2 regions of the Desulfosporosinus sp. genome follow, and region 2 is predicted to be linked to the other one. Evidence: riboswitches for the same ligand, from Rfam matches in the RefSeq annotation. Region 2 holds a riboswitch; the other holds the start of a gene.
The links. Region 2 has a riboswitch for cobalamin ahead of HGJ98_RS08645 (UbiD family decarboxylase). Riboswitches for the same ligand answer to the same signal wherever they lie in the genome.
Positions count from the first base shown of each region.

Region 1 (5,193 bases), on a different contig from region 2:
GATAGACTCCTACAACAGAAGTCTCGATGTTCAACTTAGTTGTAAGTTCAATAACAGATTGAAAACTTATAAGGTTATAAACTTGGATTTCATTAACGATTTTGCAAAGGTTATCTAAAGTATAAGGAAATATATCTAAGAAATACTAATAAAGACAAGCTTTGGTCTTACAGTATCAATCTATCTGAAGCTTAAGAATGCAATTAAGTATCCCAAAAGGAGGAAAAAATGGATCTATTGCAGCGGAATAAAACTGCTATTGGAGAACAGAGCAAAGAAGAACAGTTAAAAGTCTTCAAGGTAAGTCACGATGACAATAAACTAACAACGAATCAAGGGTTATATGTAGCTAGTACTGATGACTCCTTAAAAGCTGGTAGTCGAGGACCAACTCTTTTGGAAGATTTCCACTTCAGAGAAAAGTTAACTCATTTTGATCATGAACGTATTCCAGAGCGTGTTGTCCATGCCCGAGGGTTTGGTGCACATGGTTACTTTCAGGTCTATGAGTCTATGGGTGAGTTTACGAAAGCTAAGTTTCTCCAAGACCCATCCAAAAAAACACCCGTCTTTGTACGTTTTTCAACAGTGGTTGGTTCTAGAGGGTCGGCAGATACAGTACGGGATGTTCGCGGGTTTGCCACAAAATTCTATACTGAAGAAGGAAACTACGATCTGGTTGCCAATAATATTCCTGTTTTTTTTATTCAGGATGCCATTAAGTTTCCCGACGTTGTTCATGCTATTAAGCCTGAACCGCATAATGAGATACCTCAAGCTTCTGCAGCCCATGATACCTTTTGGGATTTTGTAGTGAGTACGCCGGAAACCGCTCATATGATCATGTGGCTGCTCTCGGATAGGGCTATTCCTAGAAGTTTCAGAATGATGGAGGGTTTTGGTGTCAATACCTTTAGATTTATCAATAATCAAGGTAAGGCACGTTTTGTTAAGTTTCATTGGAAACCTCTGCTGGGGGTACATTCTTTGGTTTGGGATGAGGCCCAAAAGTTAGCTGGAAAGGATCCGGATTTTCATCGGCGTGATCTTTGGGATGCAATCGACTCAGGCGAATTCCCTGAGTATGAATTGGGTGTACAGTTGCTTAATGAAGAGGAAGAATTTAATTTCCCATTTGATATTCTGGATCCAACGAAGATCTGGCCTGAGGAAATTACACCTGTAAAACTGATTGGAAAAATGACCTTAAATCGTAACGTGGATAATTTTTTTGCGGAGACAGAGCAAGTTGCTTTTCATCCGGGTCATGTAGTTCCGGGAATAGATTTTAGCAATGATCCCTTATTACAAGGACGTCTTTTCTCTTATCTGGATACTCAACTTCTTCGTTTAGGCGGTCCCAACTTCCACGAAATACCTATTAACCATACTATTGCGCCTATACATAATAATCAGCGAGATGGCTCTCATCGTATGACTATAGACCGGGGAGTGACAAGTTACTCGCCCAATTCTCTTAATAGGAATTACCCGAAGCCAGCCTCAGAGACTGAGGGAGGTTATGCCCATTACACGGAAAAAGTCGAAGGGAATAAAGTTCGAGAGCGCAGCGAAAGTTTTAAGGATAACTATAGTCAAGCAACTCTTTTTTGGAATAGTATGTCTGCTGCAGAAAAGGAGCATATCATTGAAGCTTTCCACTTCGAAGTTGGAAGTGTTATGGATAGGAATATCAAACAGAGAGTCGTAGATATGTTTAATAATGTGAACTCCCAATTAGCCAATGCGATTGCTTTAGGTGTAGGCGCACAGCCGCCTAATACTCCCAGCGGATCGGGAGTGACCGCATCTTCACCGGCAGTGAGCCAAGAGAATACCATTAGGAATGCTCGTACCCGTAAGGTTGCCATACTTGCGGAGAATGGATTTAATTATCCAGAGCTGACTCAAGTTATGCAGACACTGAAGGCCAACGGTATTCAGTGTGAAATCATAAGTAAAAATTTAGGAATACTTACAAGCTCGGATGGACTGCAATTAGAAGTTGGAAAGAACTATGTGACGACTGGCTCTATCAAGTATGATGCTGTATATATAGCCGGAGGGCAACAATCAGTGGATAGTTTAGTGATACAGGGTGATTCACTGCACTTTGTCAATGAAGCCTTTAAACACGCTAAAGCAATTGGAGCCGCTAATGAAGGTGTAAACCTGCTAAGGGCTTCTGCTATAAAGGAAGTGGCAATGGCTGGTGCAGCCACACAGGCACAGCTGGTGACAGAACTGGGCGTAGTTACTATTTGTAATGCAGAAGATATGAGTGTTTTTAGTAAAGAATTCATGAAGGCCATTTCCCAGCATCGTCATTGGTACCGTCAAAATAAGAAAGAAGTGGTTCCTGCTTGATTAGCACTTTCAATACAACTGGGTTAATTTTCATAAACTCCTGTTGACAAAATATCTAAATTATTCTATCATGAAGTCAATTAAATATATTATTTAATAGGTGCCCGCTAGGGATAATAGGGAACCAGGTTCTAATCCTGGACGGACCCACCACTGTAAGTAGATGTTTGAAAAATGTACATTTGCCACTGGGAAACTGGGAAGGCGTACATTCTAGTCTACAAGTCAGGAAACCTGCCTATGAAATATTGCAAAAGGACAAAGGTAAAGTTCTAGCTTATTAAAGCTAGAACTTTTTTGTTCTTTTACCGCTTTGAGACCACCAGGTTTTCTAAAATCATTGATTTAGGAGTTGCTATGGAGACAATTGCGAAGGTTAACATCGAAAAACTCGTCTTTCCGAATGAAGATAAACCCGCACTTAAAAACATTGATTTCGAAATAAATCGGGGAGATTTCATCGTCATTACAGGTGGTGTAGCCTCTGGTAAATCAGTTTTGCTGCATTCCATTACAGGCGCAATTCCTCACTACCATAAAGCAGAATTAACCGGAAAAGTCACAATCATGGGGCAAGATATTAAGGATATGCACCTCAATAGAATGTCCGACTATGTTGGATACATGATGCAAGAACCCCAAAATCAAATTATTGGTTTGGATGTCTACGAAGATGTTGCTTTCGGCCTTGGCAATCTGGAAATTCCCATAGAACAAATTGATCAGAGGGTTAAAAACACCTTGGAATTTGTGGGTCTATCAGGGTATGAAAACAGGGAGACTACTTCTCTTTCAGGGGGGCAAGCCCAACGAGTCGTTTTAGCGGGTGTTTTAGCCCTTAATGCTCCTATTTTAGTTCTTGACCAGCCCACCGCTGAACTTGATCCCCTGGGCCGTGATGAGCTTTATAAGCGGTTGGGTCAGTTGAATAAAACTCAAAACCTTACCATTATTTTGGTCATGGATCGAATTGAAGAAGTCCTCAACTATGCCAACAGGGTCTTTTATATTCAGGGAGGCGAAATCGTTAAACAGTATTCGCCGGAGGCATATTACAAGGAGCAAATCGAGAGTCGAAAAGAAAGGTTGAAATCCTTACATACGGTTCAGGGTAAGTCCAACGAACTGATTGCTAAAGTCACTGATGTCACCTATACGTACAAAGACCATTTGTCCGGTTGTGAAGATATTAATTTAGAAATAGTAAAGGGTGACTTTTTAGCAATCATAGGATTAAACGGTTCGGGAAAATCAACGTTAGCTAAGCTGCTTATCGGTCTCTTAAAGCCGTCTAAAGGTGAAATAAGAGTGTTTGACCAGACTCTGAATAAGGAAAAGCTGGCAGAGATCCGTTTCCGGGCGGGCTTTCTGTTTCAAAACCCTGATTATCAAATTTTCGCAAGTACCGTCGAAGAAGAAGTTGGATTTTCACTCAAGCTAAGGGGGGAACAAAATGAAGTAATAGAACAAAAGATTGATGAGTGCCTGAAATTTGTGGGGCTGCTGGACTATAAAAAGCTCCATCCTCATCGCTTAAGCCGCGGCCAGCGCCAGCTTTTAGCATTAGCCTCCATACTCGTCAGTGATCCGGAATTCATTATCGCCGACGAACCGACTTCAGGCCTTGACGAAACCCAAGGGTACATGATTATGGATAAACTCTTTCATTTATCGAAAAGTGGCAAAACCATTCTACTCATCACTCACGATCTGACCATGGCAAAAGAATACTCTAACAGGATAGTGGCCATGAATAATCACCGTCTTCAACTAGATATTTTGACAAGAGATCTCGAGGAATATCTCAAAACCCTTAAAGCAATTGGTTTGAATTTCCATAATATTATTTCTTTCCGGGAGGTTCAAAATGGGACTGTCGAAGCTTGATCCCAGGACTAAGCTGGCCTGGTATGTTTTAATGATTTATTTTTCACTGATTAGTGGGACCGCCCTTCAGTTAAGTATGGTTTTATTAGTAGAGGTTGTGACCTCGCTAATCTTAACAGGTTCCTTGAAGCGGTATAAAGCAATGATCGTGGTTTTATTCCTTTTGGGACTACAGATACTGACCGTACAGTTGGTCTTTTGTCGGGAGGGTGTTCTGATCTACCAATGGGGAATCCTCAAAATATACAGTGAAGCTATACCTCTAGCGATCACCGGGATCCTCAAGGCCAGCATTATTGTTTTTGCAAGTATGCAATTCTTTACCTCTTCTTCAGCACAAGAGTTTACCCTGATGCTCATGAAATTCAAAATTCCTTACCGTTTTGCCATGTTAGTGGGGTTAAGCGTCCGCTTCCTTCCAATCATGAAAGCTGAATATATATCCATAGTCGATAGCCAGCGTACCCGGGGCCTTAAGATGGAGAGTGCCATGGACAATCTCAAAGGTATTTTCCCGACGTTTCTGCCTTTTTTATATCGCTCTGTCCGGCGTGCTGCAGAAACTGCCCTAGCCATGGAGTTAAGAGGCTATGGACGAACCAAAACCCGTACTTTTACGTCTAATTTAGCCCTTAAGCCTTACGATATTGCCTTAATCTCTGGGATGTTAATGGTAATAAGCATCAGCCTGGTTAACAAGGTATTACCATTACTATAATTAGAATTAGAGGAGGATATTTAGAAATGAATGAAAAATTATTTAGAACTGATACAAAAGCATTGGTAGGCTCCGTCATCATAGGGATCGTAATGCTGATAATGATGCAGGTTACAGGACGTATCGACGCAATATTGGATCCCACCCTCTTACTCCTAAATGGCACATGTTGGGCATTTTTTACAGGTCTGATTGTCTTAATGTACAGGCAACCGGCGGGT
Region 1 covers NZ_JABZFS010000013.1:35,833-41,025, reverse strand. The annotation lists gene HGJ98_RS02195 (catalase) at 229-2,367, shown strand; cobalamin riboswitch at 2,449-2,624, shown strand; gene HGJ98_RS02190 (ABC transporter ATP-binding protein) at 2,725-4,254, shown strand; gene HGJ98_RS02185 (energy-coupling factor transporter transmembrane protein EcfT) at 4,235-4,972, shown strand; gene HGJ98_RS02180 (hypothetical protein) at 4,999-5,193, shown strand, end outside.
Region 1: it holds a riboswitch for cobalamin, as region 2 does, so the genes downstream of both, HGJ98_RS02190 (ABC transporter ATP-binding protein) here and HGJ98_RS08645 (UbiD family decarboxylase) in region 2, are expected to answer to the same signal.

Region 2 (5,193 bases):
TTTGTAATGGTTGTAAAAACTGTGAAACATAATTCCGCAGGGATTGCAACAAGAATCGCAAGGATTAAATACTCTTTGGTGACTATGTCTTCTTGCAGGTACCCCTTTAATAATCTGTAAAGAAACAAGATAAACATGGCTATAATCACATATTCAATCACGATCTTTATAGGTGTTACCCCTTCGGGGGTTAGTAGGACTGGGAATAGGTGGGGGGTATAAAGAATCGATGCACCTACTGCGAATGAGAGAAAAACCGTAATTGCAAGGCCTTTATATCGGTTAATGAATCGACTGATTAAGGTTGTGCTTAAAAGCAGAAAGAGTGCCTCAAAGAATCGACCGGCTAGCCAATACTTAGCAGATAAATCATAGTGCCCATGAGGGTATAATCCGAGGCCTTGCCAAAAAAAGATATGTAAAATATCAAAAATTCCGACTCCTAGGAAACCGAATCCTAGAATTAGATTTATTTTTTGGATTTTGCTGACAAACCAAACGACCAAGAATGAGGATAATGCTATAAGGATGCAGAAAATCTCTAGCACTGTATGAATTACGACATAGGAAGTTTCCCATAATGGGAGAATTAGAAAGGAAGTAAATACGGAAAACATAATTAAAGATAAGAGCTTGAAAATAATTCGAGACCATGTTGGATCCTTTAATCTCAAAACTTCAGTTGCTACCAAGAAAACCTCACCCTTCTACTAAACACTTTAAAATGTGACTATTATAGTATTCTTTTCAAATTACGAAAACCCTCTATTCTTTTTTGTACACTATTCGATGGTTTGTTCACGGATATTACAACTATAAACAAACATTGACATTAATCTAAGCTAGATCTCCAAACTTTTAGGGCAATTTAATTGTTTTTACTTATATTAAATATAAACGGTTAATTACTACTCTGAAAACAAGTTAAGGCTAATGTCATCCTTGTAAGATAGCGAAGGATCTAGATCCTTCAGTCGTACCTCCTTCAGGATGACATAGCACTTAAGTCGCTTTCGTAGCAATTCTTCACGCGCTCCCGCACTACGATAAAATGACAAAGTGTACTGGATTTATCATTCATCAGTGGTACCGCACAGCGGCATGAGGGTCTATTAATAAAATTTAGACATTTAGTAGTTACTACTAGGGAACTGGCTTTAGAGTCTGTAAGAAAAAAGATCATACACTAGCAGGAAATTACTTTTAAGTGTCGAATCAATATTAACAAAGCAGTCCGATAATGTTTACACTTCGGATTGATCATCAACTATTATAGGTGCCCCGATGGGGAGAATAGGGAATCAGGGATTAATCCTGAGCGGACCCACCACTGTGAAAAGGGAGTCCCATACATTTTGCCACTGGCGATAGCTGGGAAGGCGTAGGGTGATGATGAACTTTGAGCCAGAAGACCTGCCTATAATAATGAGAAGCCTGCTTTGACCAGGCTTTGGTGGACGATGGTAAAGCCCCCAGTCTATGACTGCGGGCTTTTTCTGTCGTCTTTTTGGTATACAAGAGTCCATAGATACTCGCTAAAACTCTACGATTATCATTAAGCATTACGACGGGTTTATTTTGAAATTATTGGGAGGGGTAAATGTTGGAACAGGATTTGAGATTGTTTATTGAAAGAGTAAAAAAGCAGAATCCAATGGAAGTTGTTCATGTTCAAGAGGAAATCAACCCAAAGTATGAAATCAGTACTTTAATAATGGAGTTAGAGAAGGCCAGACGTTATCCATTGACGATTTTTAATAATGTTAAAGGGCATGATATTTCGGTTGTAACGAATGTTTTGGCTCCCCGCGAGCGTTTGGCGTTAGCTATGGATGTTCATCCCAAGGATCTCGCGGCAGAGTTTTCCAAGCGAATTAACCAGCGGATCGAACCAGTGGAGGTGGAGGAAGCTCCATTTCGAGAGAACGTTTTTGTAGGCTCAGAGGTCGATTTGTATAAGCTGCCAATTTTAACCCACTTCCCTATTGATGCAGGACCTTACATTACCGCTGGTTTAGTTATTGCAAAAGACCCTGTAACGGGTGCAGATACCGCAGGATATCACAGAATGCAGCTTAAAGGGAAGGATAAGTTAGGGATTAGCCTCCACTCTCGTCAACGTTTATGGGAGTATTTTCGCCGCTCAGAAGAACTAGGCAAATCCTTGGAGGCGTCTATAGTGCTTGGAATACATCCTAATATTTCCATGGGGTCCATGGCCTTAATTCCCTATGATCTGGGTAAATTTGCAGCTATGGGGGGGTTATTTGGGGCTCCTCTTGAGGTTGCCCGCTGTAAGACCGTGGATCTGCTGGTCCCGGCCTATGCTGAAGTGGTCATTGAGGGGGAAATTGTTGCGGGAGAACGAGAATCCGAAGGACCTTTTGCGGAATTTACAAATTATGCCTGTTATCGCAGTACAGAAAACGTGTTTAAAGTTAAAGGAATACAGTACCGTACGAAACCCCTATTCCAAGACATTACCCCAGGCATGAGTTCCGAGCATATTACGATTGTGGCAGTACAGCGAGAAGGGGACGTTTTAAATGCCCTGAATAGGACACTTCCCAACGTTAAAAGTGTTCATGCTCCCATCTCTGCCTGTGGATTGTTTCACTGTTATATTTCTATGAAAAAAATTGCGGAAGGACAGGCCCAGCAGGCAATCTTTACGGCCTTTTCCGTGGACCATAATCTTAAGATGGTGGTGGTAGTTGATGAAGATGTGGATGTCTTCGATGAAAGACAGGTTTTATGGGCCATGGCTACTCGACTACAAGCGGACAGGGGAGTAACTATCATACCTCAGCATATGGGAATGGGCTGTACTCTAGATCCCTCCAGCGATGACTTAAGTCGCACAGCTAAGATGGGGATTGATGCGACTAAACCGCTAGAAGGGTTTGCACCTACTATAGAAATGTCCGCCGAGGTACAGCAGAATATCCGTCGGTTTATGGGAACTTTTGGACTTGGATGAGGAGGAGACTATGTACGAAATTGCAGTTGATGTGGGAGGAACATTTGCGGATTTTATAGTGCGTGATCAACAGGGACGTGCATTTACAACGAAAGTTCCTTCGAGTCATGAAGACCCACTGGAACCGATTATAAAGGGCTTGAGTGAGTTAGCTGAGCAGTGTCGCCTCTCTCTCAAGGAGTTTCTCGGACAAACGAACAAATTTGTTCTTGGCACCACGGTTGGGATTAATGCCTTACTAGAGGGTCAGGGAGCCAAAACGGCTCTAATAACAACTGAGGGTTTTCGAGATGCTTTAGAACTACGTCGTTCACGTCTAGCAGAGCAGTGGGATTTTCGGGTTGCTTTGCCGCAGGTCTTAGTACCCCGTCATTTACGTATTGGTTTGAGGGAACGCATGGATTCTCAGGGTGTATCGATTAAAGCGGTGGACCACGGGCAGATTGAGGAAATAGCTCAGTTTTTGCGTCAAGAAGAGATAGAATCTGTGGCAGTATGTTTACTTTTTGCCTGCCGTAATCCTGCGCATGAAGTCGAGTTTAAAGAGGCTTTACAAGCACTTTGGTCTGGAGTTTTTGTCACACTGTCCTCAGAGCTTTCTTCCCAGCTTGGTGAATATGAACGAACGGTTACCACTGTTCTAAATGCTCGCTTAAGTCCCGTCCTAAGCAATTATTTACAAGACCTAAGGTCACTTTTGTGTGATAAGGGCCTTCAAGTACCCATTTCGATTGCCCAAAATGATGGCGGCTTAACGGATCTAATTCAAGCTAGCCAAAGCGCTGTCCATACACTTTTCTCTGGCCCGGCAGGAGGGGTAAAAGGAGGATGGGCTTTGGCTAGAGAGCAGGGATTGCCTGAATTAGTGGTGGCAGATATGGGAGGGACAAGCTTCGATGTTTCCTTAATCAGACAGAGCAAGATGGAGATGACTCCTCAAGCGGAGATCGCTGGATACCCTATCCAACTTCCAATGTTAGATATTCATACCGTCGGGGCAGGTGGAGGAAGTATTGCTTGGTTGGACAAAGGAGGAATGCTGCGAGTTGGGCCCCATTCAGCAGGTGCTAAGCCAGGGCCCGCCTGTTACGGTTTAGGGGGCCAAGAGCCGACGATTACGGATGCAGCTTTGATCATGGGTTTAATAGATAGTTCGAACTTTTTAGGTGGACGAATGACTTTGCAGAAAAAACAAGCCTATGAGGCTATTGACATAAAGATTGCTCAACCCTTAGGCTTGTCCGTCCCAGAAGCTGCCTATGCTATTTATCAAATCGCCCTCTCCTTAATGGTGGATGCTGTGTACTTAATGACCGTCAAAAAGGGGTATGATCCTCGTTCCTTTGCCTTGGCAGCCGTTGGTGGTGCTCTGCCGTTGTTTGCCACGACCTTAGCAGAAGGAGTGGGGATACGGCAAGTGGTGGTACCGGAACTTGCACCTGTTTTTTGTGCTCAGGGATTACATCACGCTCGTTTTCAGGTAGAGGCCTTGCGCAGTGTCTATGGAGTTTTGCGTGAGATACCTAGCTCAAGCTGGAATCAAGTTATACTTGAGTTGCAATCCGAGGTGGATCAAGAGTTATCACGTTTAGGCGTGTGCCCAAAACAACGTAAATATGTTTGGTCGGCGGATTTAAAGTACCCGGACCAACATCACGAAATAAACATAGATTTCCAAAGGGTTGCAGCGGATCCAGAGGTTTGGCAGCAGTTAGGCACGGAGTTTCATAAAACCCATCAGAAACTTTATGGCTATAGTCAGCCTGAGAAGTCTTTATTACTTGTCAATCTTCGATTACTAGCTCTGGAGAGGGAGGAATGTCTTCAGACTGAATCAGATCAAGTTGGGATCCAAGTTAACACTGGAAATCCATTCACCTGTAAGACTAGTAAGAGGATACCTAAATCGAATGAGCTAACCTCAGTCTATCTGCGGGGAGCTTTTCAGGAAGTAGATATCTTTCATTGGCGGGATTTATACCCCGGAATGTGTTTACAGGGGCCCGCATTAATCAAAAAGACCTTCACGACAATATTACTGGAAGAAAACTGTCAGGCAGAACTTGATCAGGCGAGGAATTTAAGGATTAAGATAGGAAAGGATGACGATAACTATGAATGCCAAAATGAATGAAGTAATCGAACGGGCTGTAATTGCTAATCGCTTGGATACGATTACTCAAGAAATGGGCTATGCCTTAGAGCGGTCGTCC
Region 2 covers NZ_JABZFS010000039.1:73,926-79,118, reverse strand. The annotation lists gene HGJ98_RS08650 (MASE3 domain-containing protein) at 1-692, opposite strand, end outside; cobalamin riboswitch at 1,258-1,436, shown strand; gene HGJ98_RS08645 (UbiD family decarboxylase) at 1,604-2,980, shown strand; gene HGJ98_RS08640 (hydantoinase/oxoprolinase family protein) at 2,991-5,114, shown strand; gene HGJ98_RS08635 (hydantoinase B/oxoprolinase family protein) at 5,095-5,193, shown strand, end outside.